Regions from separate parts of the Streptomyces violaceoruber genome, predicted to be linked through region 2. Evidence: riboswitches for the same ligand, from Rfam matches in the RefSeq annotation. Region 2 holds a riboswitch; the other holds the start of a gene.
What was found. A riboswitch is a leader RNA that binds a small molecule or an ion and turns the genes downstream of it on or off. The one in region 2 is predicted to bind glycine.
Positions count from the first base shown of each region.

Region 1: another riboswitch for glycine. It lies ahead of gcvP (aminomethyl-transferring glycine dehydrogenase); the one in region 2 lies ahead of gcvT (glycine cleavage system aminomethyltransferase GcvT).

Region 1 is NZ_CP137734.1:7,036,253-7,050,580, forward strand. Features, by position in the region: gene R2E43_RS31520 (small basic family protein) at 1-146, shown strand, start outside; gene R2E43_RS31525 (DUF881 domain-containing protein) at 152-1,006, shown strand; gene R2E43_RS31530 (FHA domain-containing protein) at 1,155-2,000, shown strand; gene ftsR (transcriptional regulator FtsR) at 2,045-2,785, shown strand; gene R2E43_RS31540 (bifunctional nuclease family protein) at 2,869-3,342, shown strand; gene R2E43_RS31545 (MerR family transcriptional regulator) at 3,505-4,191, shown strand; gene R2E43_RS31550 (DNA polymerase IV) at 4,256-5,695, shown strand; gene R2E43_RS31555 (PRC-barrel domain-containing protein) at 5,605-5,988, opposite strand; glycine riboswitch at 6,139-6,234, shown strand; gene gcvP (aminomethyl-transferring glycine dehydrogenase) at 6,413-9,298, shown strand; gene R2E43_RS31565 (TOBE domain-containing protein) at 9,366-9,785, opposite strand; gene R2E43_RS31570 (LacI family DNA-binding transcriptional regulator) at 9,918-10,988, opposite strand; gene R2E43_RS31575 (DUF5999 family protein) at 11,219-11,422, opposite strand; gene R2E43_RS31580 (hypothetical protein) at 11,722-12,306, opposite strand; gene R2E43_RS31585 (hypothetical protein) at 12,866-14,328, shown strand, end outside.
Region 2 is NZ_CP137734.1:2,581,936-2,596,263, reverse strand. Features, by position in the region: gene R2E43_RS11200 (L-serine ammonia-lyase) at 1-378, opposite strand, end outside; gene glyA (serine hydroxymethyltransferase) at 480-1,742, opposite strand; gene gcvH (glycine cleavage system protein GcvH) at 1,757-2,134, opposite strand; gene gcvT (glycine cleavage system aminomethyltransferase GcvT) at 2,261-3,379, opposite strand; glycine riboswitch at 3,419-3,534, opposite strand; glycine riboswitch at 3,535-3,628, opposite strand; gene R2E43_RS11180 (AAA family ATPase) at 3,806-4,474, shown strand; gene R2E43_RS11175 (enhanced serine sensitivity protein SseB) at 4,554-5,321, shown strand; gene R2E43_RS11170 (enhanced serine sensitivity protein SseB C-terminal domain-containing protein) at 5,516-6,313, shown strand; gene R2E43_RS11165 (ABC transporter permease) at 6,628-7,635, shown strand; gene R2E43_RS11160 (ABC transporter substrate-binding protein) at 7,707-9,509, shown strand; gene R2E43_RS11155 (ABC transporter permease) at 9,618-10,616, shown strand; gene R2E43_RS11150 (ABC transporter ATP-binding protein) at 10,613-11,710, shown strand; gene R2E43_RS11145 (ABC transporter ATP-binding protein) at 11,734-13,137, shown strand; gene R2E43_RS11140 (trimeric intracellular cation channel family protein) at 13,216-13,875, shown strand; gene R2E43_RS11135 (thioesterase family protein) at 14,173-14,328, shown strand, end outside.

The DNA.
Region 1 (14,328 bases), 4.5 Mb from region 2:
CGAACGTGGTCGTGGCCGCACTGATCGTGTTCCTGGGCGACAAGTTGGGCGTCGGAGCCCAGCTGTCCACCGGGGTCGTGGTGGTCCTCGGCATCCGTATCTTCTCCAACGCCGCGGCGATCCGACGCCACGTCTTCCGGGCGTGAGGCCGATGAGCGACGACGAGCAGCCGGCGAACAGGCTGCGCAAGGAGCTGCCGGACGAGGTGCCGCCGTCGCGGTCCCCGTCGGCGGACGACCCCGCGGGCGGCCTCCCGGGGGCCGCGCGGGGGGAGCGGAACGGAGTGACCGGCAGGCAGCGGCTTCTGAAGGGGCTGTGGCCGCCGCGCCTGACGCGGGCCCAACTGATCGTCGCCCTGCTCCTGTTCGGGCTCGGGTTCGGTCTCGCGGTGCAGGTGGCGTCCAACAGTGACAGCGACAGCGCGCTGCGGGGTGCCCGCCAGGAGGATCTGGTCCGCATCCTGGATGAACTGGACGACCGTACTCAGCGTCTTGAAGACGAGAAGCAGGGACTCGAGAAGCAGCGCGACGAGCTGGAGAACAGCTCCGACCAGGCGGAGGAGGCCCGCAAGCAGACGCTCGAGAAGGAGCGGCAACTGGGCATCCTCGCGGGCACCGTGGCCGCGCAGGGGCCCGGCATCACGGTGACCATCGAGGACACGAAGGGGACGGTCGAGGCGGACATGCTGCTCGACGCCGTCCAGGAGCTGCGCGCGGCGGGTGCGGAGGCGATCCAGGTGAACGGCGTACGGGTGGTGGCAGGCACGTATCTCGCGGACGCCGGCAACTCCGTCACCGTCGACGGGAACAAGATCAACGCGCCCTATCGTTTCCAGGTCATCGGCAAGCCGCAGGACCTCGAACCGGCTCTCAACATTCCTGGAGGAGTGGTGCAGACTCTGGAGAAGGAACAGGCCACCGTTACTGTTGAGCGGTCGAGCAAGATCGTCGTGGACGCCTTGCGAGCGGCGGAGCGGCCTGACTACGCTCGGTCGTCCTCCCAGTGAACCGGCGGTGCATGGGGGGCGTCCGGCGAGGGCATGAGGTTGCGGGGGGTCGGCGCACCGATTGGGTGGTGCGTGGTGGAAACTGTCTGGTGGAGACGGACGTTGTGAAGGTGTCCGGGTCGGCCAGTGCGTTCAGTAAGGGTTCGTCCTGCCCCACGGGCGGGTCTGTTTCGGTCAAGGGGAATCGCCCGTGAAGTTGTTTGCGAAGTTGTTCGGCAAGAGCGCGCGAGAGGGCAGCGGCGACAACGCGACCGCCCGCCATCGCGCACAGCCCGACGCGGAGGGCCGACGCCCGATGTACCGGGACCAGGTGGGTGGTCCCGGCGCGCCGTCTGTTGACCCTGCTCAGTCCGGCGGCATAGGTTTCGGCCAGCCCTCGGCCCCGGGTGGAGGGTTCACCCCCGACCCGTACGCGTCGAACGCCCCGGCGGGGCAGTCGCGGCAGGAGGATCCGTCCATGTCGGCCCTGGTCTGTACGAGGTGCGGCAACCGCAACGCGGAGAACAGCCGTTTCTGCTCCAACTGCGGTGCTCCGCTGCGGCCCGGTGCGGTCCCGGAGCGTGCGTCCGAGACGACCTCCACCATCTCCATCTCCGGTCTGGAGGCCTACGACGCCGAGGTCACCGGCCAGACGGCGATGCCGGCGCTCTCTCCCGAGGCGCAGGCGGCCGTGGACGCGCTGCCGCTGGGCTCCGCCCTCCTGGTCGTGCGCCGCGGTCCGAACTCGGGCAGCCGCTTCCTGCTGGACGGCGAGCTGACCACCGCCGGGCGTCATCCGCAGAGCGACATCTTCCTGGACGACGTGACGGTCTCGCGCCGGCACGTGGAGTTCCGCCGCAGTCCGGACGGTTCCTTCACGGTCGCCGACGTCGGCAGCCTGAACGGCACCTACGTCAACCGGGAGCGCATCGACCAGGTCGCCCTGTCGAACGGTGACGAGGTGCAGATCGGCAAGTACCGGCTGGTGTTCTACGCGAGCCAGCGGGGTTACTGACCCGCCCCCGGGCCGCCCGCCCGGGGAACCTTCAGGGAAGGTCCATGTTTCAAACACCGAGCGGCGGTGCCGGGCAAGGCGCCGCCGCCGCGGACAGTGGGCTGATGAGCATCGGCGCAGTGCTGAACGCGCTGCGTGACGAGTTCCCCGACATCACCATCTCCAAGATCCGTTTCCTGGAGTCGGAGGGCCTCGTCGAGCCGCGACGGACCCCGGCCGGGTATCGCAAGTTCGGCGCGCACGACGTCGAGCGCCTCGGCCAGGTGCTGCGCATGCAGCGGGACCACTATCTGCCGCTCAAGGTGATCCGTGAGCATCTGGACGCCGTGGAGCGCGGCGAGGCCGTGGCGCTGCCGAGGGTCGGCCGGCAGCGGGACGGCGAGGCGGCCGCGCCCGAGCCCGCCGAGGGCCCGACGGTGGCCCGGATCGGGCGGGACGAGCTGCTCGCCACGGCCGGGATCGGCGAGCAGGAGCTGAAGGAGTGGGAGTCGTACGGACTCCTCGTCCCGCTGCCCGACGGCGCGTACGACGCCGAGGCGGTCACCGTGGCGTCGCTGGTGGTGCAGCTGGGGCGGTTCGGGATCGAGCCGCGGCACCTGCGGGTGATGAAGGCCGCCGCCGACCGCGAGGCCGGGCTCGTGGACCAGGTGGTGGCTCCGCTGAAGCGCCACCGCAACCCTCAGACCAGGGCACACGCGGAAGCCCGCACCAAGGAGCTGGCGGGACTCGCGGTGAAACTGCACGCGGCGCTGGTGCAGACCGCTCTGGGCGTGCGGCTGCCCTGAAACGGGCGGGCCGGGGACCCGGATCGCCCACCCGATCCCGGCCCGACTACCCAAACGTCCCGGGCACGGCCTAGGGTTGCTGTGTGAACGAGCTCGATGTCGTAGGTGTCCGGGTCGAGATGCCCTCCAACCAGCCGATCGTGCTGCTGCGCGAGGTGGGCGGCGACCGTTACCTTCCCATCTGGATCGGACCGGGGGAGGCGACGGCGATCGCCTTCGCCCAGCAGGGCATGGCTCCCGCACGGCCGCTGACCCACGACCTCTTCAAGGACGTGCTGGAAGCCGTCGGCCAGGAGCTCTCCGAAGTACGCATCACCGACCTGCGCGACGGGGTCTTCTATGCCGAGCTGGTCTTCGCGAGCGGGGTCGAGGTCAGCGCCAGGCCGTCCGACGCCATAGCGCTGGCCCTGCGTACCGGTACGCCGATCTACGGCAGCGACACGGTCCTCGACGACGCCGGTATCGCCATTCCGGACGAGCAGGAGGACGAGGTGGAGAAGTTCCGCGAGTTCCTCGACCAGATCTCGCCGGAGGACTTCGGGACCAGCAATCAGTGAGACGCGGGCCCGTACGGGCACATCCGGCTAGCCTTTCCCGGGATCGGACACGGGAAACCACTCGTAGGGTGATTATCACTCGGCGTGCCGAGTGTGGCGATCGTTGACGCACCCTTGGTGACTGCCTACCTTCGAGGAGGCAGGTCAAGGACGGAGGTCGGCGTGAGAATCAGCGGCGACGGTACGGTTGGGGGTGGCCCCGGGCACAGCTTCGGGGCAGGTGGTCCGTACCCTCCCCCGGGCTCCCGGCTTCGCGCAGGCGCGGGCCACGCCCAGCACGGTGTTGCGGCCGATCCCGGTCCGCAGCGACCGGCAGCGGTGCCGACCAGCGGAGGGGCGACGTCCATGGCGTCCGAGCAGATCGGCTACCGCGGGCCGACGGCCTGCGCGGCCGCCGGCATCACCTACCGGCAACTGGACTACTGGGCCCGCACGGGCCTCGTCGAGCCCAGTGTGCGGCCCGCGCACGGTTCCGGGACGCAGCGGTTGTACAGCTTCCGCGACGTGGTCGTGCTGAAGATCGTCAAACGCTTCCTCGACACCGGTGTGTCCCTGCAGAACATCCGCACCGCCGTCCAGCACCTCAGGGAGCGCGGCTTTCGCGACCTGGAGCGGATGACGCTGATGAGCGACGGCGCCACCGTCCACGAGTGCACCTCGCCCGAGGAGGTGCACGCCCTGCTCCAGGGCGGGCAGGGCATCTTCGGGATCGCCGTCGGCGTGGTCTGGCGGGACGTGGAGAGCGCGCTGTCCCAGCTGCACGGCGAGCGGATCGACACGGGGGAGACCCTGGTCGGACACAATCCGGCCGACGAACTGGCCCGGCGGCGGAACAACCGGGCGGTCTGATCCCGCCGCGCCCCGGGGCCGTCCGGTGAGGGCATTGTCAGTGGCGTAGGGCAGCATCGGAGATGTGAGAACCGCGCCCACGATCCTGCATCTCGACATGGACGCCTTCTTCGCCTCGGTGGAGCAGGCGTCCAAGCCGAGCCTGCGTGGGAAGGCCGTCGTGGTGGGCGGCCTCGGACCGCGCGGCGTGGTCGCCACCTGCTCGTACGAGGCGCGGGTGTTCGGGGTGCACTCCGCGATGCCGATGGGCCAGGCCCGCCGGCTCGCGCCGCACGCCGCCTACCTCGTGCCGCGCTTCGAGCTCTACCGGTCGATCAGCGAGCAGGTGATGCGGCTGCTGCGGGAGCTGTCGCCGCTGGTCGAGCCGCTGAGCCTGGACGAGGCCTTCGTGGACCTGGACGCCGGCGGGGCGGCCCGGGACGCGGAGACGGCGCGACTGGCCGGGACGAAGCTGCGCACGGACATCCGCACCGTCACCGGCCTCACCGGGTCCGTGGGCCTCGCCGCCTCCAAGATGCTCGCCAAGATCGCCTCGGAGGCGGCCAAGCCCGACGGACTGGTGCTCATCCCGCCGGGGACCGAGCGCGCCATGCTGGAGCCGATGACGGTGCGGACGCTGCCCGGGGTGGGACCGGCCACGGGAGACCACCTGCGGCGGGCCGGGATCACCACGGTCGGCGAGATCGCCGAGGCGGGCGAGGACGAGCTGGTGCGGCTGCTGGGCAAGGCGCACGGCCACGCCCTGTACGCCATGGCGCTGGCGCGGGACGAGCGGCCGGTGGTGGCCGAGCGGGAGACCAAGTCGGTGTCGGTCGAGGACACCTACGACGTGGACATCCACGACCGGGTGCGGGTCGGCGTCGAGGTGGGGCGGCTGGCGGACCGGTGCGTGCGGCGGCTGCGCGCCTCCGGACTGTCCGGGCGGACCATCGTGCTCAAGGTGCGCAGATACGACTTCTCCACGCTCACGCGCTCCGAGACCCTGCGCGGCCCCACCGACGACCCCGCGGTGGTGCGGGAGGCGGCGGCCAGACTGCTGGACTCGGTGGACACCACGGGCGGCGTGCGGCTGCTCGGGGTGGGTGTCAGCGGGCTCGCCGACTACACGCAGGAGGACCTGTTCGCGCAGGCGGCAGGGGACCGGGCGGAGGAACCGGCCGAGGAGCCCGGGACCGAGCCCGCCGAGGCGCACAGCCCCTCGCCCGCCGAGCGCCGGTGGCCGTCGGGGCACGACGTGCGGCACACGGAGCTGGGGCACGGCTGGGTCCAGGGCAGCGGTCTCGGACGGGTCACCGTGCGCTTCGAGACGCCGTACTCGGGGGTCGGGCGGGTGCGGACCTTCCTGGTGGACGACCCGGAGCTGACACCGGCGGATCCACTGCCGCTGGTCGCCGACACGGAGGGCGGGGCGGGTCAGCCCTCGTCGGGCCCCTTGCCCTTGCCGGCCAGCTTGCCGAAGTCGTGGTCGGGAGGCGGGGGAGCGGCCGCCACGTCCAGGCCGTAGTGGTGGTAGAGCTGGAGCTCCTGTTCCGGCGAGAGGTGGCGGCCGACACCGAAGTCGGGCGCCTCCTTGATCAGGGCCCGGTCGAAGGGCACGCGCAGGGCGCCGTCGACCAGCTCGCTGGGCTCCAGCGGGACGAAGGCGTCCCTGCTGAAGAGGCCGGTCCGTATCGCCGCCCACTCGGGGACGCCGGTGGCATCGTCGAGGTAGACCTCGTCCACGGTGCCGATCCTGCTGCCGTCGCGGTCGAACGCCTTGCGGCCGATCAGGTTCCGCGGATCGATGTCAGTACGCACGGGGCCCTCCACTTGATCGCACCACTGGGCCGGACTGGGGTCGCACACCAGCCGCCTAATCATCCGTAAGTACTACAAAACGGCACAAATGCCCGGTCGGCCACTCGAAGTCCGTGCGGCGACCTCGCTGGTACGCTGGCAAACGGCTGCTGACCCCGCGCGGGAGAGTCCTCCGGACATCACCGGAGGCGCCGAAGGAGCAAATCCTCCCCGGAATCTCTCAGGCTCACGTACCGCACGGACGAGGTCACTCTGGAAAGCAGGGCGGGTGTCGACGGCTTCCGCTCTCACCGACGGTGAAAGCCGGGCAGAGCTCCAGGGCTCGCCCGGTGAAGCTCTCAGGTTGAGATGACAGAGGGGGAGGCCGTCCGGGTACCCGCGCCGTGGTGCCCCTCGAAGGTCGTCAGACCAGGAGGCCTCCGCAATGACCGCCCATCGCACTCCGCTCTCCGAACTCGAACAGGCCATGCCCTTCGAGCAGCGCCACATCGGCCCCGACCACGAGGCCCGGGCCAAGATGCTCGCGCAGGTCGGTTACGGTTCGCTCGACGAACTGACGGCCGCCGCGGTGCCGGATGTGATCAAGAACGCCGACGCGCTGGACCTGCCGGGCGCGCGCTCCGAGGCCGAGGTGCTGGCCGAGCTGCGCTCCCTGGCCGACCGCAACCAGGTCCTCGACTCCATGATCGGCCTCGGTTACTACGGCACCTTCACCCCGCCGGTGATCCTGCGCAACGTCATGGAGAACCCGTCCTGGTACACGGCGTACACGCCCTACCAGCCGGAGATCTCCCAGGGCCGTCTCGAAGCCCTGCTGAACTTCCAGACGATGGTCGCCGAGCTGACCGGCCTGCCCACCTCCGGCGCCTCGCTGCTCGACGAGGGCACCGCCGCCGCCGAGGCGATGGCCCTCTCCCGGCGCATGGGCAAGAACAAGAAGGGCCTGTTCCTGGTCGACGCGGACGCCCTGCCGCAGACCGTCGCCGTGATACGGACCCGCGCCGAGCCGACCGGCGTCGAGGTCGTCGTCGCCGACCTGAGCGAGGGCATCCCGGCCGAGATCGCCGAGCGCGAGATCAACGGCGTCCTGCTCCAGTACCCGGGCGCCTCCGGAGCCGTCCGCGACATCAAGCCGGTGATCGACCGGGCGCACGAGCTGGGCGCGCTCGTCACCGTCGCCGCCGACCTGCTCGCCCTCACCCTGCTCACCTCGCCCGGCGAGCTGGGCGCGGACATCGCGGTGGGCACCACCCAGCGCTTCGGCGTGCCGATGGGCTTCGGCGGACCGCACGCCGGCTACATGGCGGTGCACGAGAAGTTCGCCCGCAGCCTCCCCGGCCGCCTGGTCGGCGTCTCCGTCGACGCCGACGGCAACAAGGCCTACCGCCTGGCTCTGCAGACCCGCGAGCAGCACATCCGCCGCGAGAAGGCCACCAGCAACATCTGCACCGCGCAGGTGCTGCTCGCCGTCATGGCCGGCATGTACGCCGTCTACCACGGCCCCGAGGGCCTGCGGGCCATCGCCCGCCGAACCCACCGGTACGCCACGATCACCGCCGCCGGCCTCGCCGCTGGCGGCGTCGAGATCGTCCACGGCTCCTACTTCGACACCGTCACCGCGCGGGTGCCCGGCCGGGCCGCCGGGATCGTGCACGCCGCCCGCGAGAACGGCATCAACCTGCGGCTCGTCGACGCCGACCACGTGTCGTTCGCCTGCGACGAGACCACCACGCGCGCCCAGGTCGGCGGCGTGTGGCACGCTTTCGGCGTGGAGGGCGACATCGAGTCGCTGGACGCGGAGGCCGGGGAGACGCTGCCCGAGGCGCTGCTGCGCACCGACGACTTCCTCACCCATCCCGTCTTCCACCAGCACCGCTCCGAGACCGCGATGCTGCGCTACCTGCGCCGCCTCGCCGACCGGGACTACGCGCTGGACCGCGGCATGATCCCGCTGGGCTCCTGCACCATGAAGCTCAACGCGACCACCGAGATGGAGCCGGTCACCTGGCCCGAGTTCGGCGCGCTGCACCCCTTCGCGCCCGCCGAGCAGGCGCAGGGCTACCTCACCCTCATCCGCGAGCTGGAGGAGCGGCTCGCCGAGGTCACCGGGTACGACAAGGTCTCGCTCCAGCCGAACGCCGGGTCGCAGGGCGAGTTCGCGGGCCTGCTCGCCGTACGCGGCTACCACCGGGCCAACGGCGACGAGCAGCGCACCGTCTGCCTCATCCCGTCCTCGGCGCACGGCACCAACGCCGCCAGCGCCGTGATGGCCGGCATGAAGGTCGTCGTCGTCAAGACCGCCGAGGACGGCGAGATCGACGTCGAGGACCTGCGCGCCAAGATCGACAAGCACCGCGACGAGCTGGCCGTGCTGATGATCACCTACCCGTCCACGCACGGCGTGTTCGAGGAGCACGTCGCCGACATCTGCGCGCAGGTGCACGACGCGGGCGGCCAGGTCTACGTGGACGGCGCCAACCTCAACGCCCTGGTCGGCCTCGCCAAGCCCGGCCACTTCGGCGGCGACGTCTCCCACCTGAACCTGCACAAGACGTTCTGCATCCCGCACGGCGGCGGCGGCCCCGGCGTGGGCCCCGTCGGCGTACGGTCGCACCTGGCGCCGTACCTGCCCAACCACCCGCTGCAGCCCGCGGCCGGTCCGCAGACGGGCGTCGGCCCGATCTCGGCGGCGCCGTGGGGCTCGGCCGGCATCCTGCCGATCTCCTGGTCCTACGTCCGCCTGATGGGCGGCGAGGGCCTCAAGCGCGCCACGCAGGTCGCCGTGCTGTCCGCCAACTACATCGCCAAGCGCCTGGAGCCGCACTTCCCGGTGCTCTACAACGGCCCCGGCGGGCTGGTCGCGCACGAGTGCATCATCGACCTGCGCCCGCTGACCAAGGCCACCGGCGTGAGCGTCGACGACGTCGCCAAGCGGCTGATCGACTACGGTTTCCACGCGCCGACGATGTCCTTCCCGGTGGCCGGCACGCTGATGATCGAGCCGACCGAGTCCGAGGACCTGGCCGAGCTGGACCGGTTCTGCGAGGCGATGATCGCCATCCGCGCGGAGATCGAGAAGGTCGGCTCCGGCGCCTGGCCCGCCGACGACAACCCGCTGCGCGGCGCCCCGCACACCGCGGACGCGCTCGGCGGTGAGTGGGACCACGCGTACACCCGCGAGGAGGCCGTCTTCCCGGCCGGGGTGTCCGCCGCCGACAAGTACTGGCCGCCGGTGCGCCGCATCGACCAGGCCTACGGCGACCGGAACCTGGTCTGCTCCTGCCCGCCGCTGGACGCGTACGAGGACTGAGTCCCGCCAAGAAGGTGAGGGAGGCCCCGCCCGGGCCCGCGGTGTCCGGGCGGGGCCTTTCGGCGTCTCAGGCCGTGGCGAGCGACACCTCCGTCGACTTGACCAGCGCGACGACGGGAGTCCCCACGGACAGTCCCAGGTCGTCGGCGGCCTGCCGGGTGACGGCCGCGGTCAGCTCGGCGCCCTCGACGGCGACCGCGACCGTGGCCATCGCGGCGCCGGTGGTGAGGGCGGTGACCGTGCCCGGCAGCCGGTTGCGGATGGACAGCCCGTCCACCCGCCCGGTGGCCAGAGCCACCTCGGTGGACTTCACCAGGGCCCGTACGGCGGTGCCGGGGGTGAGCGCGAGGTCCTCGGCGGCCTCCCGGGTGATCGCCGCGGTGAGGTCCTGGCCGCCGGAGAGACGGACGGCGACCGTCGCCATGGCCTCGCCCGGGGTGACGGCGGTGACGGTGCCGGGGAGCTGGTTGCGGATGCTCAGGCTCATGGGGGCACGGTAGCCCGGTGAAGGCGTTGCGGCGGGTACGCGTGCGTCCGCGTCGCCTCGGCCTCGCCGGGACGAAGACGTCGCGGACCTTCCACGCCGGGCCCCGAGCGGGAGGGTGATCGGCGGGACGACTCAGCGGGAGGGTGTCGCCGGGACGGGCGGGGGCGGCGGCGCCGTGCTGGAGCGGACGATCAGCTCCGTGCCCAGCTCGGTCCGTGGCGGGTCCGCAGGTTCGCCGCGAGTACGGCGGAGCACCGCGCGCGCGGCCTGCCTGCCCATGTCGGCGAGCGGCTGGCGCACGGTCGTCAGGGGCGGCGCCGACCAGCGGACCTCCGGAAGGTCGTCGAAGCCGACGACGCTCATGTCCTGCGGCACCCGCAGCCCGCGACGGCGCAGTGCCTCGATCGCGCCGAGCGCCATCTGGTCGCTGGCCGCGAAGACCGCCGTCGGCGGCTCGGGCAGGCCCAGCAGGGTGGCGCAGGCCGCGAAGCCGGACTCGTGACGGAAGTCCCCGGGTACGACCAGCGACTCGTCCACGGCGACCCCGGCGTCCTCCAGGGCGGCGCGGTAGCCGTCGCGGCGGGCCCGCGAGCACAGCAGCCGCGGCGGACCGGCGATCAGCCCGATCCTGCGGTGCCCCAGCGCCAGCAGATGCTCGGTGGCCGCCCGTCCGCCCGAATGGTTGGCGGCGCCGACGATGGGCACGTCCAGGTCGGGGGCGCCGGCCGGGTCGACGACCACCAGGGGCACGCCCAGGATCCGCAGCTCCTGGTGGAGCACGGGGTCCAGGGCGGAGGTGACGACCACGACGCCGTCGGAGGCCCGGGCCCGCAGATTGCGCATCCACTGACGGGCGTCGCCCGAACGTCCGTGGATCGCGGAGACCACGGTGCCGACCCCGGCGGCGTGGGCCACCTCCTCGACCCCGCGGATGATCTCCACGGCCCAGGGGCTGTCCAGGTCGTTGAAGACCAGGTCGATCAGGGCGGCCCGGCGGCCGGGCGCCGCGGCGCGCTTGCGGTACCCGTGCCGGCGCAGCAGTTCCTCCACCCGCGCCCTGGTCCCGGGCGACACGTCCGAGCGGCCGTTCACCACCCGGGACACGGTCGGGACCGAGACGCCCGCGCGGCGCGCGATGTCCGTGATCGTGACCCTGCCCCGGCGGCCGGAGACCGTCTCGGCCCGGGCCTCGTCTGTTGCCACTTCCCCCACCTCCGCCGACGCCGACCGCCGGACGCCCCGGAGTCTTCCGGAAACCGGGTGCTCGGGGGAAGGCGTTCCGGACCCGGAAACCGGGCAGTCACCACGTCCGCGCGGGCAGACCACGCGGAGTGACCGGCCACGGACACGTGTGGGGGCCGGTGCACAGCCGTGGCTGCGGGCCGGCCCCGTGATGCACCGGGCGCAGGGGGACGCCCCCGCCCGGCCGGTGGTCAGGCGGCGGTCGTCAGGCCCGCGCCGACGGGACGGTGCGGGGCGATGACCCGACCGTCCGGCAGTAGCTCACCGGTGTCCTCGAAGAGGACGACACCGTTGCACAGCAGGCTCCAGCCCTGCTCCGGGTGGTGCGCCACGAGACGGGCGGACTCCCGGTCGGCGGAGACGGCTGAGGGGCACGGTGGCTGGTGCTGACACATGAGTGGGGTCTCTCGGTCCGTGGTGATGGGTGAGGTCGCTGTGTTGTCTGTCCTGCGGCGTGAAGCCTCGTTCATGGCCGCCCCCCGTTGTCGAGTCGTTCGGAACCCAGTGTTGCCCCGCGGGCCTCGATCCGCAGGCATTTGGCAGCACCGCTTCTCACAGGTTGATGACGCATCACCCGCGCGGACGGTTCAGCTGAACCGCACTGTCACTTCGGATGGTTCGGCATGGCCGGATGGGGCTAGTCCGCGCGGGTGGGTGACCGGGCGACGGGGTGGCGAGCGGGGCGCGGGGCAGGTCAGGCGGGAGAACCCAGCAACCGCGTCGGCGTCACCCGGTGCGTGAGGACCGGCAGCAGTTCGGCGACCCGGTGCGGCCGGTGCGCGGCGATGCCGGGCGGGGCCGGCGCCAGCGGCACCAGCAGATCGGTGGCCGCGGGGTGCCCCGTGCCGGCGTCCGCCGTGCAGTCGCCGTGCAGCCACAGCGTGAGCATGTACAGCTCGGGCACCGACAGCAGGCGCGGCTGGTAGGACTGGGGCACCGACTCGGCCTGCCGCAGCGCGCGTTCGGTCGAGGCGACGTAGGGGCCCTCGAAGAAGTGCGAGAACGCCCAGCCGTCGGGGGTCAGCATCGTCTCCGCCGCCGCCACCGCCCGGTCGCCCAGCCGGATGTGGAACCGCCACCCGGCCAGCCGCGTCGCCGCCACGCCCTCCGTCGTGACCCGGTCGAGGACGTGCACGGGAAGCGGCAGTTCGGGTGTGGCGGGTCCCTGGGCGCCGAGCAGGGCGGGGGTCCGGGCCTCGCGGACCGCGGTGGGCGAGGAGAGAGCGGTGAGGACGGAGCGCAGGGCGGGCGCGGGGGCCGGGGGGACACGCAGGGGCATGATGGGTCGCCTCTCATTCGAAGGCACGGTGGCGCGAGGGCGGAGCTGGGCGGACGACGCTGTCGGCTCACAGGGCTGGGAGAGGCAGGGACCGGGTCCGGGAACCGAGAAGTGGGAGAGGCCTGCCGCGCGTCAACTCGACGGCAGGATCCTGCGACCGTGGGAGCCGGTCCACTGCCTGTCCGCGGAGTTTATACGACATGTGTTCAGACTGTGTTTCGGCTAGCCGATTCCGGTAACCGGTACAAGGTTGCATTCGGCCGTCGATATGTGGGAATCCTCCGGATTCCGGACCGGGTGTACGGCGGTGACCTCGGGGAATGTTCACCGAGCGGTCGGCCAATTGTCGTCGGCGTTTTTCACGAGTTGTCGGCCCGGGAAACTGCTCGACGTGCCATGCCCGGTGAATGTGCCACCGGTCACACCGGCACAGCGTAGCGGCTGCCGGGCCGGTGCGGGGACGTTATCGATCGCTTCGGCTGGGCATCATCCAACCTGACCGGCCACCGGCCAGCGGCGGCCGGATCTTCCACTCATCGCTCCGAGAAGGGACTCTTCCATGGGGGAGAAGGTCGCGGCAGGTCAGTTCGACCTGTCCGATCGCCAGCGCTACCGCGAGAAGCTCCAGCGGTGCCTGACGGGCCTGGAGCGACTTCTGGCGGAGAAGCGGTTCGACCGCCCGAAGAACCTGATGGGGCTGGAGATCGAATTGAATCTCGTCGGTGCCGACGGGATGCCGAAAATGTTGAATGCGCAAGTCCTCGAGCGCATCGCGAGCCGTGACTTCCAGACGGAGCTCGCCATGTTCAACCTGGAAGTCAACATCGCCCCGCACCGCCTCGGCGGCCGGGTATTCGATCGCCTCGCCGAGGAGATCCGCACGTCCTTGGCATACGCGGACCGCAAGGCGGGCGAGGTCGACGCCGGAATCGCGATGATCGGAATTCTGCCGACGCTGGACCGGGACGACCTGGTCTCGTCCAATCTCTCCGCCGTCGACCGCTACGCCCTGCTCAACGAACAGATCGTGGCCGCCCGCGGGGAGGACTTCACCCTCGACATCGAGGGCGTCGAACGACTGACCTGCACCTCCAAGTCCATCGCGCCCGAGGCGGCCTGCACCTCGGTGCAGCTCCACCTCCAGGTCACCCCGGACCGCTTCGCCGACGTGTGGAACGCGGCCCAGGCGGTGACCGCCGCCCAGATCGCCCTCGGCGCCAACGCACCCTTCCTCTTCGGGCGCGAACTGTGGCGCGAGTCGCGGCCCCCGCTGTTCCAGCAGTCCACCGACACCCGCCCGCCCGAACTGCAGGCCCAGGGCGTGCGGCCGCGCACCTGGTTCGGGGAGCGGTGGGTGACCTCGGCCCACGACCTCTTCGAGGAGAACCGGCGCTACTTCCCGGCGCTGCTGCCGATCTGCGACGACGAGGACCCACTGGACGTCCTCGACGCGGGCGGCGTGCCCTCCCTGTCCGAGCTGGTCCTGCACAACGGCACCGTCTACCGCTGGAACCGGCCCGTCTACGACATCGCCGACGGCGTCCCGCACCTGCGTGTCGAGAACCGCGTCCTGCCCGCCGGGCCCACCGTCACCGACGTCATCGCCAACGCGGCCTTCTACTACGGGGTCGTGCGCGCGCTCGCCGAGGAGCCCCGGCCGGTGTGGACCAGGCTGCCGTTCGAGGCCGCCGCCGCCAACTTCGAGGCCGCGTGCCGCCACGGCATCGACGCGCGCTTCGAATGGCCCCGGCGCGGCCGCCTCGGCGGCACCACCGAGGTCGACGCCGCCGTACTCGTCCGTGACGAGCTGCTGCCGCTCGCCGAGGCCGGTCTCGACGCGTGGGGGGTGGAGCCCGCCGACCGGGACTTCTACCTCGGCGTCATCGAGGAGCGGTGCCGCCGCCGGGTCAACGGCGCGTCCTGGCAGGCCGCCACGTTCCACCGGGCGCTGGAGGCGGGAATGTCCCGGGAGGCCGCGCTGGCCGCCACGACCCGCCGCTACGTCGAGCTGATGCGCGAGGG
Region 2 (14,328 bases):
GTTGGCGTGGTAGGGAAGGGCCTTGCGGCGGTGCAGGACCATGTCGTCGTCGTAGGCGAAGGCGATCTCGTGATCGCCGAGGAGGCTGATCCGGCCGGAGGATTTGATCGTCTCGACGCGGTCGTCGGCGCTCTCCACGTCCACCGTGCGCGGTGAGTCGCCCTCCAGGCCGAGCAGCACCGCCTTGGGGGTGCCGTGGCCGTGGCCGGTGGCGCCGAGCGAGCCGTACAGCTCGACGCGGACCGAGGCGACGGAGTCCAGCAGCTCCTCGTTGCGCAGGCGGCGGGCGAACATGCGGGCCGCGCGCATCGGGCCGACCGTGTGCGAGCTCGACGGGCCGATGCCGATCGAGAACAGGTCGAAGACCGAGATGGCCACGGGGACTCCTCAGAACGGGGGTGGTGCAGAGGGTGGGGCACTCCGGGTGGGGCGACGGGCCGCTTGTGGCGGACGCGGCGCCCCACCCGGAGGTGTGGTGTCTACTTGTTCAGACCCGGGTACAGCGGGTGCTTGTCGGCCAGGGTCTTCACCCGGGCCTTGAGGGCCTCCGCGTCGTAGGACGGCTTCAGCGCCTCGGCGATCACGTCCGCGACCTCGGCGAAGTCCTCGGCGGTGAAGCCGCGGGTCGCCAGGGCCGGCGTACCGATGCGCAGACCGGAGGTCACCATCGGCGGGCGCGGGTCGTTCGGGACGGCGTTGCGGTTGACCGTGATGCCGACCTCGTGGAGGCGGTCCTCGGCCTGCTGTCCGTCCAGCTCGGAGTCGCGCAGGTCCACCAGGACCAGGTGGACGTCCGTGCCGCCGGTCAGGACGGAGACGCCCGCGGCCTTCGCGTCGTCCCGCACCAGGCGCTCGGCCAGGATGCGGGCACCCTCCAGCGTACGGCCCTGGCGCTCCTTGAAGTCCTCGCTCGCGGCGACCTTGAAGGCGACGGCCTTGGCGGCCACCACGTGCTCCAGCGGGCCACCCTGCTGACCGGGGAAGACGGCGGAGTTGATCTTCTTGGCCAGCTCGGCCGTGGAGAGGATCACACCGCCGCGCGGACCGCCCAGCGTCTTGTGGGTGGTCGTGGTGACGACGTGGGCGTGCGGGACCGGGTTCGGGTGCAGGCCCGCCGCGACCAGACCGGCGAAGTGCGCCATGTCGACCATCAGGTACGCGCCGACCTCGTCCGCGACCTTGCGGAACGCGGCGAAGTCCAGCTGACGCGGGTAGGCCGACCAGCCCGCCACGATCAGCTTCGGCTTGGTCTCCTTGGCCAGGCGCTCCACCTCGGCCATGTCGACCTGGCCGTCGTCGCCGACGTGGTAGGGGACCACGTTGTAGAGCTTGCCGGAGAAGTTGATCTTCATGCCGTGGGTCAGGTGCCCGCCGTGGGCGAGGTTCAGACCCATGATCGTGTCGCCGGGCTTGAGCAGCGCGAACATCGCGGCCGCGTTGGCCTGGGCGCCCGAGTGCGGCTGCACGTTGGCGTGCTCGGCGCCGAAGAGCGCCTTGACCCGGTCGATGGCGATCTGCTCGATCACGTCGACGTGCTCGCAGCCGCCGTAGTAGCGGCGGCCGGGGTAGCCCTCGGCGTACTTGTTGGTGAGGACCGAGCCCTGGGCCTCCATGACCGCGACCGGGGCGAAGTTCTCCGACGCGATCATCTCGAGGGTGGACTGCTGGCGGTCCAGCTCGGCGTCGACGGCGGCGGCGACGTCCGGGTCCAGCTCGTGCAGGGGTGTGTTCAGAAGCGACATGCGATCGTGACTCCTCAGGCGCCGGCGAAGGCGGTGTACTCGTCGGCGGAGAGCAGGTCGGCCGGCTCGTCCGTGACCCGCACCTTGAACAGCCAGCCGCCCTCGAAGGGGGCGCTGTTCACCAGCGACGGGTCGTTGACGACGTCCTCGTTGACCTCGGTGATCTCACCGGAGACGGGGGAGTACAGGTCGGAGACGGACTTGGTCGACTCCAGTTCGCCGCAGGTCTCGCCCGCGGTCACCGAGTCGCCGACCTCGGGGAGCTGCACGAAGACGACGTCACCGAGCGCGTTGGCCGCGTGCTCCGTGATGCCGACCGTCGAGACGCCGTCCTCGGCGCCCGACAGCCACTCGTGCTCCTTGCTGTAGCGCAGCTGCTGGGGGTTGCTCATGGCCTGAATTCTCCTGTACGCGAGGAAGTGGCTGGTGAAGGGGGTGACGAGGGAGGGATGAGTGACTCGCGTGACCCGGGGGCTGCCGCGGAGGGGCGGCGCCCCGTGTCCACTGTCTGCTTCTGTCTACTTCTGGCGCTTGTAGAACGGCAGCGCCACGACCTCGTACGGCTCGTGGCTGCCCCGGATGTCCACGCCCACGCCCTCGGTGCCCGGGGCCGCGTGTGCGGGGTCGACGTACGCCATGGCGATCGGCTTGCCCAGCGTCGGGGACGGAGCGCCGGAGGTGACCTCGCCGATCACCTCGCCGCCCGCGACGACCCGGTACCCGGAGCGCGGGACCCGGCGGCCCTCGGCGACCAGGCCGACCAGGACGCGGGGCGGCCGGGAAGCGGCGCGCTCGGCGGCCTCGGTCAGCGCGGCGCGCCCGACGAAGTCGCCCTCCTTCTCGAACTTCACCACCCGGCCCAGACCGGCGTCGAACGGCGTCAGCGCGGTCGACAGCTCGTTGCCGTACAGCGGCATGCCCGCCTCCAGGCGGAGCGTGTCCCGGCAGGACAGACCGCACGGGATCAGCCCCGCGGCCTCGCCCGCCCCGGTCAGCGCCTGCCACAGCCCGACGGCGTGCTCCGGCTTCACGAACAGCTCGAAGCCGTCCTCGCCGGTGTAGCCGGTGCGCGCGATCAGCGCCGGGACGCCGGCGACCGTTCCGGGCAGACCGGCGTAGTACTTCAGGCCGTCCAGATCGGCGTCGGTGAGCGACGCGAGGATGCCCGGGGACTCGGGGCCCTGCACGGCGAGCAGCGCGTAGGCGTCGCGGTCGTCGCGCACCTCGGCGTCGAACCCGGCCGCCCGCTCGGTCAGCGCGTCCAGGACGACCTGGGCGTTGGAGGCGTTGGCGACGACCATGTACTCGGCCTCTTCGAGCCGATAGACGATCAGGTCGTCCAGGATGCCGCCGTCCTCGCGGCAGATCATGGTGTAGCGCGCCCGGCCCGGCTTCACGGTGCCGATGTTGCCGACCAGCGCGAAGTTCAGCAGCTCGGCCGCCTGCGGGCCGGTGACGGTGATCTCACCCATGTGCGACAGGTCGAAGAGACCGGCGCGGGTGCGCACCGCGACGTGCTCCTCGCGCTCGGAGCCGTAGCGCAGCGGCATGTCCCAGCCGGCGAAGTCGGTCATCGTCGCGCCCAGCGCGCGATGCGTGGCATCGAGCGCGGTACGGCGCAGTTCGGTACTGCTCATCGGTCGGTCGTCTCCCAGGACAGGACGGGGCGAGGTCGGTCCTCCCCATCTGTCATCGGAACCTGAGAGGTTCGCCACGGCCACCGGAGTACGGCGATCAGGGCTTGCACCTTGGGTGGGACCGCCGTCGGGGGCGGTCCGCTTTTCAGATGTGCCTCGCCCGCGCGGTAACGGTGCCTGAGAGATTCAAGGGAGGGACTTGCTCCTTCGGCGCCCCGGCGCGGCCGGGGACTCTCCCGCGCGGATTCAAACGGCCGGTATGCAGTTGGCGCCGCCATCATTGCACGCCCGGGCGATCCGTGGCAGACCGTGATCTGTAACCGGCTTGTGGCAGTAAGCGAACGAAAACGCGAGACCCGCGCATTACCTTCTCTTTACACTCGACGGGGAGGTACTCGTGTACCGCCCCAGGGGAGGACGATCACGGTGAACAGGACCACGGCGTACGCCACGACCTCGGGACTCGCGCTGCCCAAGCAGCCGGCCGCCCCGGCACCCGAGGCATGCGCCCCACTGACCGCACCCGTCGTCCGCGACCTGAGGGACCGCGACGGCCGCAGCCCGCACGCCCTGCTCTTCGGACCCCGGGACCTGGTGGTGATCACCGGCCTGCCCGGCAGCGGCAAGTCCACGCTGATGCGGCGCACCGTGCGCGGCGGCCGCATCGACTCCCAGGACACCCGCGACCGCTGGGACCGCCGAGTGCCGCGCCTCCTGCCGTACACGCTCTACCGCCCCTTCGTCCGCCTCGCCCACTACGCCGGACTGCGCCGCGCGCTGCGCTCCGGCGAGGGCGTCGTCGTGCACGACTGCGGCACCCAGGCCTGGGTGCGCGGCTGGCTGGCCCGCGAGGCCCGCCGCCGGGACGGCACCCTGCACCTGCTGCTCCTCGACGTCGCTCCCGGCGAGGCCCTGGCCGGCCAGCGCGAGCGCGGCCGGGGCGTCTCGCGGTACGCGTTCCTGCGGCACCGCGCGGCCAACTCCCGCCTGCTGCGCGCGGTGACCGAAGGCACCCTGCCCGCGGGCTGCTCCTCGGCGGTCGTCCTCGACCGGGCGGCGGCCGACACCCTGCGGCGGATCGCCTTCACGGGGTGACGCACGGTAGGGCTCCGGGGCCGAACGGGTTAGCCTTTCAGCCACGAACGGCGGTACCAGGCAGGCGGTAGGTAGGCAGATGGACTTCCCGGCACAGACGCACCCCCACCCGCACGGCGGGTGGCCCGGCAACGAGCTGGAGGAGGTGCTGTCCGCCTCCCTCGGCATCCCGTCGGCCGGTGGCCGGATCGTGGAGGTCCTCGGCCGCAGCTTCCTGTGGGTCCCCCTGCCGAACGGCGGCGGCCCGCACAGCGGCCCCCTCGACCTGCCCTCGCTGGAGATCGACGGCCAGGCCTACGTGCCGGTGTTCAGCTCGGAGGAGCAGCTCCGCCAGGTCGCGGGCGCGCACATGGCGTACACCATCGCCCCCGCCGCGGAGTTCGCCCGCGGCCTGCCACCGCAGGTCGGCATCGCGGTGAACCCGGAGGGCGTGGTCGGCATCCCGCTGCCGCCGCCCGCCGTGGCCGAGCTGTGCCGGGCCGGGCGCACCCCGCTGGACGGGCCCTCCTCCGGCGGCCGGGTCCGTCTCTTCGAGCCGGACTGGCAGGACGATCCGGTGGACTTCCTGGCCGCGGCCTCCGCCGAGTTCGCCGCCACCGGCGTCGTACGCAGCGCGCGCCGCTGCCTGGCCGCCGTCGAGACCGCCGACCCGGTCCTGTTCGTCGGCGTCGAACTGACCCACTGGGAGGGCGACGCCCGCACCCTGCCCCTGGACGCCCTCGGCCGGGCCCTCGCCAAGTCCCCCCTGAAGTACCAGGTCAACCTGGTCCTCCTGGAAGCAGCCCAGGACCCGGTCTGCGACTGGATGCGGGAGAGGGTCAGGCCCTTCTACGACCGGGACTTGTAGACGCGGGCCCGGGCGAGCGCCCCTTCGGGGGCGCGGGGCCGTGACATGTGCGGCTCCGCCGCGCGGGCGCGACAAGCCACGACGTACCCGCAGCCGCACGACGACAGCACACCCCGAGCTCATAGGCCCCCCGCACCCGGCGGAGCCTTAAGCTGGTCCCCACACCGGGGGAACTTCTCGAAGGGGCGATACGCGTGAGCGCCAGCGGCACCACGACCGGACAGGTCGAGCACATGCTGCGCCAGGTGACGCCCGGGCGCTACGACGCCTACGAGGCCCTGCTGCGCGCCCTCGCCACCCCCACTTCCGGCCAGGTCTGGATGCTGCTGTGGCACGGCCAGGCCGGCTCCCCGGACGCCCAGTACGGGAACATGGAGGTCGAGGGCTACGGCTACGCGCCCTGTGTGACCTCCGCCCAGGAGCTCTCGGCCAGCGGCTGGAACCGGTCGTACGAAGTGGTCGACGGCCTGGAGGCGGCCCGCGCCCTGTACCCGGACCACTACGGCCTGTGGCTCAATCCGCACGCCCCCGGCGGCGGCGTCGGCATCCCCTGGCTCGACCTGCGCCGCATCGCCTCCGGCCTGGACCGCCATCCCGCCGGGCCCCTGCGGCTGTCCGAACCGGCCATCGAGATCCCCCAGTTCTACGCCCTGCTCGCACAGAACGCCCACCGCACCCCGGCGGTCCGCGCGCTGCGCCGCGCCTGGGTGCAGCCGGCGCTCGGAGCGCCGTACCTCGCCATCGGCCTGGACGTGTACGACACCTCCCCGCCGGCCGTCGACGCGGTGCGCGCGATGATGCAGCAGTCCGTCGGCGCGGTGCCGGACGGGCTGCCGGTGTCGACGGTGGCGATGACCGACGCCCACGACCCGGTCGCCCTGTGGCTGCGCGCCAACGCGCGCCCGTTCTACGACCGCGAGGCCCACGCGCCGGCCCCCGCCCAGGCGCCGGCGGGCGGGTACGGATACCCTCCGGCCGGTAGCCGGTACTGACGGCGGCGGGGTCCTTCTCCCTGTCGGAAGAGGCGATCTTCGCGCGTAGATGAGGACGCAAAGCGCCACCTTGTCCCTGATGTCCCAACTCGCCCGCGTCCGGCCCCCGTTACCCACTGTCCGGATAACGGAACACCTCAAACAGCATCACGGTTGCGCATCCATTCCCCGTCAAGTCTGGCTACAGATCGCCAAAGCGTTGAAGACTCCCGCAACAAGGGGTGGATGCTCGCCTCTTTGTACGACGGACTGATCACGCCGCTACAGCGGCAAGTGCGGGCCGGCTACCGCCGGTTGAGAGGGGTCCCTGCCAGATGACGGCACCATTGCACGAGCCGACCGCGGAAGCGGCCCCGAGTGCGGCAGAGGAAGCGGCGGTCGCCGGCGCCGAGGCCAAGTCGGTACAAGGGCGTTCCCTGGGCCGGATCGCCTGGGAGCGCCTGAAGCGGGACAAGCTGGCCCTCGCGGGCGGCATCGTCGTGCTGGTCCTCATCGTGGTCGCCGTGTTCGCGCCCTTGATCACCTCGCTCTACGGGCAGGACCCCAACGCGTACAACGAGGACATGATCGACCCGCTGTTCGGTACCCCCACGGGTTCCCTGGGCGGCCTCGGCGGCGAGCACTGGCTCGGCGTGGAGCCGGTCAACGGCCGCGACATCTTCGCCCGTATCGTCCACGGCGCCCGGATCTCGCTGCTGGTCGGCTTCCTGTCCGCGATGGTCGCCGTGGTCCTCGGCACCGTCCTCGGGGTCCTCGCGGGCTTCTTCGGCGGCTGGGTCGACTCCCTCATCTGCCGCATCATGGACGGCCTGCTGGCCTTCCCGCAGCTGCTCTTCATCATCGCCCTGGTCTCCGTCATGCCGGACAACATGCTCGGACTGAGCGGCACGGGCGTGCGCCTGCTCATGATGATCGTGGTCATCGGCTTCTTCGGCTGGCCCTACATCGGTCGCGTGGTCCGCGGTCAGACACTCTCGATGCGTGAACGGGAGTACGTCGAGGCGGCCCGGTCGCTGGGGGCCGGACGGTTCTACATCCTGTTCAAGGAACTGCTGCCCAACCTGGTGGCGCCGATCATCGTGTACACGACGATGATGATCCCCACCAACATCCTCACCGAGGCGGCGCTCAGCTTCCTGGGTGTGGGCGTCAAGCCGCCCACGTCGTCGTGGGGGCAGATGCTCTCGAGCGCGATCGACTACTACAAGTCGGACCCCATGTACATGGTGGTCCCCGGTGTGGCGATCTTCATCACCGTTCTTGCCTTCAACCTCTTCGGTGACGGCGTGCGCGACGCGCTGGACCCGAAGGGGTCCCGCTGACCCTGCCGTACCGCAAAGCGACCCGTGGCACCTGCACGGGGTCTCTCATCTAATCCGGAGGATCCGAGATCGTGACTACCCAACGCACCTCAGGGCGGCGCAAGCAGGCTTTGGCCGCTGCCGCAGTGGTCGCCGCGCTGCTGACCACGGCGGCGTGCGGCGGAGGCGGCGACGACGACAGCGGCGGCGGTTCGAAGAACGGCGCGGCCGGCTACGACGCGGCCAACAACAAGGTCGCCCAGGCCTCCGAGGCCAAGAAGGGCGGCACGCTGAAGTTCGCCAGCACGCAGGACGCCGACTCGTGGGACACCACGCGCGGCTACTACGGCTTCATGTGGGACTTCTCCCGCTACTACAGCCGCCAGCTGGTCACGAACAAGACCGAGCCGGGTGCCGCCGGCGCCGAGACCACCCCCGACCTCGCCACCGACGTCGCCAAGGTCTCGGAGGACGGCAAGACCTACACGTACACCCTGCGTGACGGCGTCACCTGGGAGGACGGCAAGCCGATCACCTCCAAGGACGTCAAGTACGGCATCGAGCGCGTCTGGGCGCAGGACGTGCTGTCCGGCGGCCCGACGTACCTCAAGGAGGTGCTCGACCCCAAGGGTGAGTACCAGGGCCCGTACAAGGACACGTCCAAGGACAAGCTCGGTCTGAAGGCGATCGAGACGCCGGACGACAAGACCATCGTCTTCCACCTGCCGCAGGCCAACTCGGACTTCGAGGAGATGCTCGCGCTGACCTCGGCGTCCCCGGTCCGCCAGGACAAGGACACCAAGTCCAAGTACGGCCTGCACCCGTTCTCCTCGGGTCCGTACAAGTTCGAGTCCTACAACCCCGGCAAGGACCTGACCCTGGTCCGCAACACCGAGTGGAAGCAGGCGTCGGACCCGGTCCGCAAGGCGTACCCGGACAAGATCACGATCAAGTTCTTCACCAACGCCAACGACATGGACGCCCGCCTCATCGCCGGCGACTACGACATCGACCTGGCGCAGACCGGTCTGTCCCCGCAGGGCCGCACCACCGCCCTGAAGGAGCACAAGGCCAACCTGGACAACCCGGTCTCGGGTTACATCCGGTACGCGGCCTTCCCGCAGAACGTGAAGCCGTTCGACAACATCCACTGCCGCAAGGCCGTGCTCTACGGGGCCGACCACGTCTCCCTGCAGACCGCGCGCGGCGGCCCGGTCGCCGGCGGTGACATCGGCACCAACATGCTGCCGCCCGCCGTCCCGGGCTCCGAGGGTCAGAAGTACGACCCGTACGAGATGTCCGGTGCCAACAAGAAGGGCAACGTCGAGAAGGCCAAGGAAGAGCTGAAGGCCTGCAACCAGCCGAACGGCTTCAAGACCACCATCGCGGTCCGCAACAACAAGCCGGTCGAGGTCGCCACCGCCGAGTCCCTCCAGGCCTCGCTGAAGAAGGTCGGCATCGACGTCGAGATCGACCAGTACGACGGCTCGCAGTACGCCAGCGTCATCGGCAGCCCCTCGAACGTGCAGAAGAAGGGCTACGGCATCATCATCATGGGCTGGGGCCCGGACTTCCCGTCCGTGCAGGGCTACGGTCTGCCGCTGTGGCACAGCGACTACATCCTCGACAGCGCGAACAACAACTTCGCGATGATCGACGACCCGAAGATCGACGGTCTCTTCGCCGACTACCTGACGGCCAAGGACGACGCGGGCAAGAAGCAGATCGCCACGGAGATCAACCACAAGGTGATGGAGGGCGCGTACTACCTGCCCTTCGTCTTCGAGAAGTTCATCAACTGGCGCTCCAGCAACATCGCGAACGTGTACACCACCGACGCCTACAGCGGTATGTACGACTTCGTGAACATCGGTCTGAAGAACCCCAAGAAGTAACCGGTACACCCGCCGTACGGCACGAAAGGCAGGTGAAGGCCGGCGCGGCGTGACCGCGGGCCGCCGGACAACCTCCGGCGGCCCGCGGGACGCAGCGGGCCGCAACCCGTGCTCGCTTACCTCATCAGGCGGCTGTTCGCCGCCGCAGTGATGCTCGTGGTCATCATCCTGGTGGTCTTCTGCATCTTCTTCCTCGTCCCCAAGTGGGCCGGGGTCGACATCGCCCTGAACTTCGTCGGCAAGCAGGCGGACCCCGCCGCCGTCGAGGGTGTGCGGGAGAAGCTGGGTCTGGGCGACCCGGTCTTCGTCCAGGCCTGGGAGTTCTTCAAGGGCATCTTCGCGGGTCGCACCTACGCGGCCGGCGGCGACGTGACCCACTGCGCCGCGCCCTGCTTCGGCTACTCCTTCAAGACCGAGCAGTCGGTCTGGCCGGTGCTGACCGAGCGTTTCCCGGTGACCCTGGCTCTCGCGCTCGGTGCCGCCGTGCTGTGGCTGATCTTCGGCGTGGCCGCCGGTGTGCTCTCCGCCCTCAAGCGCGGCACGCTGTGGGACCGCGGCGCCATGGTCGTCGCCCTGGCGGGTGTCTCCCTCCCCATCTACTTCACCGGTCTGCTGAGCCTGGCGATCTTCTCCTACGGCCTCGGCTGGATCGACGGCGAGTTCGTACCGCTCGAGGACAGCCTCACCGGATGGCTCGGCGGCATGATCCTGCCCTGGATCACCCTGGCCTTCCTGTACGCCGCGATGTACGCCCGGATCACCCGCGCCACCATGCTGGAGATCCTCGGCGAGGACTACATCCGCACCGCGCGGGCCAAGGGACTCAAGGAACAGGTCGTCATCAGCAAGCACGCGATGCGATCGACCCTGACCCCCCTGCTCACCATGCTCGGCATGGACCTCGGCGCCCTGATGGGCGGCGCGATCCTGACCGAGACCACGTTCAGCCTCCCCGGCCTCGGCCAGAAGGTGCTGGACGCGATCAAGAACCACGACCTGCCCTTCATCCTGGGCGTCGTCCTGATCACTTCTCTCGCGGTGCTGATCGCCAACCTCGTGGTGGACATCCTGTACGCCGTGATCGACCCCCGAGTGAGGCTCGCATGACCGAACTGAGCAAGAGCGGGGCAGCGGTGGGCGAGCCCACCGGCAGCTCGCCCGCGCCGACCGCCTTCCTGGAAGTACGCGACCTCAAGGTCCACTTCCCGACCGACGACGGCCTGGTCAAGTCCGTGGACGGGCTCTCCTTCCAGCTGGAGAAGGGCAAGACCCTCGGCATCGTGGGCGAGTCCGGCTCCGGCAAGTCGGTGACCTCGCTCGGCATCATGGGCCTGCACACCGCCGGCCAGTACGGCAAGCGCAAGGCGCGGATATCGGGCGAGATCTGGCTGGACGGCACCGAGCTGCTGTCCGCCGACCCCGACCACGTGCGCAAGCTGCGCGGCCGCGAGATGGCGATGATCTTCCAGGACCCGCTGTCCGCGCTGCACCCGTACTACACGATCGGCCAGCAGATCGTGGAGGCGTACCGCATCCACCACAAGGTGGACAAGAAGACCGCCAAGCGGCGCGCGGTCGAGATGCTCGACCGGGTCGGCATCCCGCAGCCGGACAAGCGGGTGGACAGCTACCCGCACGAGTTCTCCGGCGGTATGCGCCAGCGCGCGATGATCGCGATGTCGCTGGTGAACAACCCCGAGCTGCTCATCGCGGACGAGCCGACCACCGCCCTGGACGTCACCGTCCAGGCGCAGATCCTCGACCTCATCCGGGACCTGCAGAAGGAGTTCGGCTCCGCGGTCATCGTCATCACCCACGACCTGGGCGTCGTCGCCGAGCTGGCCGACGACCTCCTGGTGATGTACGGCGGCCGGTGCGTGGAGCGCGGTCCGGCCGAGAAGGTGTTCTACGAGCCCCGGCACCCCTACACCTGGGGTCTGCTCGGCTCGATGCCGCGGCTCGACCGCGACCAGCAGGAACGCCTCATCCCGGTCAAGGGCTCGCCGCCCTCCCTCATCAACCTCCCGTCCGGCTGCGCCTTCAACCCGCGCTGCCCGTACGCCGACGTGCCCAAGGACGACGTCACCCGCACGGTCCGCCCCGAGCTGACCGAGGTCGGCAGCAAGCACTGGGCCGCCTGCCACATGTCGCAGGAGCAGCGGGAGCGTATCTGGACCGAAGAGATTGCGCCGAAGCTGTGAGCGACGAAGCCAAGGACGAAGCGGTGGCCATCCCCGCGCAGAGCGACGGCACCGAGAGCACGTCCGCCGGGGCCGCCACCCTCACCAAGGGTGCGGCCCCCGGCGAGACCCTGCTCAAGGTGACCGGGTTGCAGAAGCACTTCCCCATCAGGAAGGGCCTGCTGCAGCGCCAGGTCGGCGCCGTCCGCGCCGTCGACGGCATCGACTTCGAGGTCCGCTCGGGTGAGACCCTCGGCGTCGTGGGTGAGTCCGGCTGCGGCAAGTCGACCATGGGCCGGCTGATCACCCGGCTCCTCGAACCGACGGCCGGCAAGGTCGAGTTCCAGGGCAAGGACATCACCCACCTCGGGGTCGGCGGCATGCGTCCGCTGCGCCGCGACGTGCAGATGATCTTCCAGGACCCGTACTCCTCGCTGAACCCGCGCCACACCATCGGCACGATCGTCAGCGCCCCCTTCAAGCTCCAGGGCGTCCAGCCCGAGGGCGGGGTCAAGAAGGAGGTCCAGCGGCTGCTGTCGGTGGTCGGGCTCAACCCCGAGCACTACAACCGCTACCCGCACGAGTTCTCCGGCGGACAGCGCCAGCGCATCGGCATCGCCCGCGCGCTCGCGCTCAACCCGAGGCTGGTCGTGGCCGACGAGCCGGTCTCCGCGCTCGACGTGTCGATCCAGGCCCAGGTCGTCAACCTGCTCGACGACCTCCAGCAGGAGCTGGGCCTGACGTACGTGATCATCGCGCACGACCTCTCGGTGGTCCGGCACGTCTCGGACCGCATCGCGGTGATGTACCTCGGCAAGATCATGGAGCTGGCCGACCGCGACCTGCTCTACAAGACGCCGATGCACCCGTACACCAAGGCGCTGATGTCGGCGGTGCCGATCCCGGACCCGGCGCGGCGCGGCGCGAAGAGTGAGCGCATCCTGCTCAAGGGCGACGTGCCCTCACCGATCGCCCCGCCGAGCGGCTGCCGCTTCCACACCCGGTGCTGGAAGGCGACGCAGATCTGCACGACCACCGAGCCGCCGCTCAAGGAGCTGCGGCCGGGCCAGCAGGTGGCCTGCCACCACCCGGAGAACTTCGAGGACCAGGCTCCGCAGGACGTCGTCCTGCTCACCGCCGCGAAGGAGGCGGCGGAGCTGGTGTCGGAGGACGCGCTGGCCGAGTCGGCGGCGACCTCGGCGGCGGTGGCCGCGGAGGTCGAGGCTTCGGAGGCCGAGGCTTCGGAGGAGACCGCGTCGGAGGACGCTGTCTCGGACGGTGCCGCGCCGAAGGAAGCCGCGTCGAGCGATGCCGCCTCGGACGGTGCCGGGTCGAGCGATGCGGCCTCGGACGACTCCGCGTCGGACGATGCCGCGTCGGACGGCGACGAGCCCGCTGCCGAGAGTGCCGGGAGCACCGACGAGGAGCCTCCCGCCAAGGAGAAGTGACCTCGTTCACTAGGCCCCGCCCAGAGCCCCCGCCTTTGTTTGTAAGGCGGGGGCTCTTTGGCAGGTAAGAATGGAAGGGTGTACGAGCAACTCTTCAGCCCCACCGTCCAGCACACGCTCGACCTGGTCGGCATCTTCGTGTTCGCCATCTCCGGCGCGCTGCTGGCCGTACGCAAGAACTTCGACGTCTTCGGCATCGCCGTCCTCGCCGAGGTCACCGCGCTCGGCGGCGGGCTGTTCCGGGACCTGGTGATCGGCGCGGTGCCGCCCGCCGCCTTCACCGACCTCGGGTACTTCCTCACACCGCTGCTGGCGACGCTGCTGGTCTTCTTCCTCCACCCCCACGTGGAGCGCCTCCAGACCGGCGTGAACATCTTCGACGCGGCCGGGCTCGGCCTGTTCTGCGTCGCCGGCACCACCAAGGCGTACGACTACGGCCTCGGGCTGACCGCCTCCGCCTGTCTGGGCCTGACCACCGCGGTCGGCGGCGGCGTCCTGCGCGACGTGCTCGCCAACGAGGTGCCCTCACTGCTGCGCTGGGACCGCGACCTGTACGCCGTCCCGGCGATCGTCGGCTCCGCGATGGTCGCCCTGTGCATCCGCTACGAGGCGCTCACCCCGTTCACCAGCGGGCTCGCGGTCGTCACGGCCTTCGTTCTGCGGCTGCTCGCCCTGCGCTTCCACTGGCGGGCGCCGCGCGCCTGGAACCGCCGGTCGACGGTGGTGGAGGGGGACTGACCGCCGGCTCCGCTCACGGGTGCGGCATGTCCCCGACGAAGACGAGGCCGTCGACCGGGTCCGGGTGGCCGGGGTCGAGCGGGGCGCAGCCGAACCAGGCCGTCCGTCCTCGACCGGGTGCGGTCGGCCGGGGGAGTGGAGCCGCTGGAGGCCGCCCTGCGCGAGTGGCACGACCGCGTCTCCGCCCGCGGCCGGGCGATGGCGACCGGTTCGGCGCGCCTGGAGAGCTGTCTGCGCGCGAGGGAGGAGCGAGAGAGAAAGCTACCGCTTAGTAGTTTCCTGTTGTACCGTGCAGTCATGCCAGAAGCAGCCTCCGCAGCGGCCGTACGGGCCACCATCGGCGACAGCGAGTTCGACCGCGACACCGCCGTCACCCGACGCGCCCCCGGCGTCTACGACATCGACCTGTCGGCCGGCTGGACGATCATCAGCGCCGTCAACGGCGGCTATCTG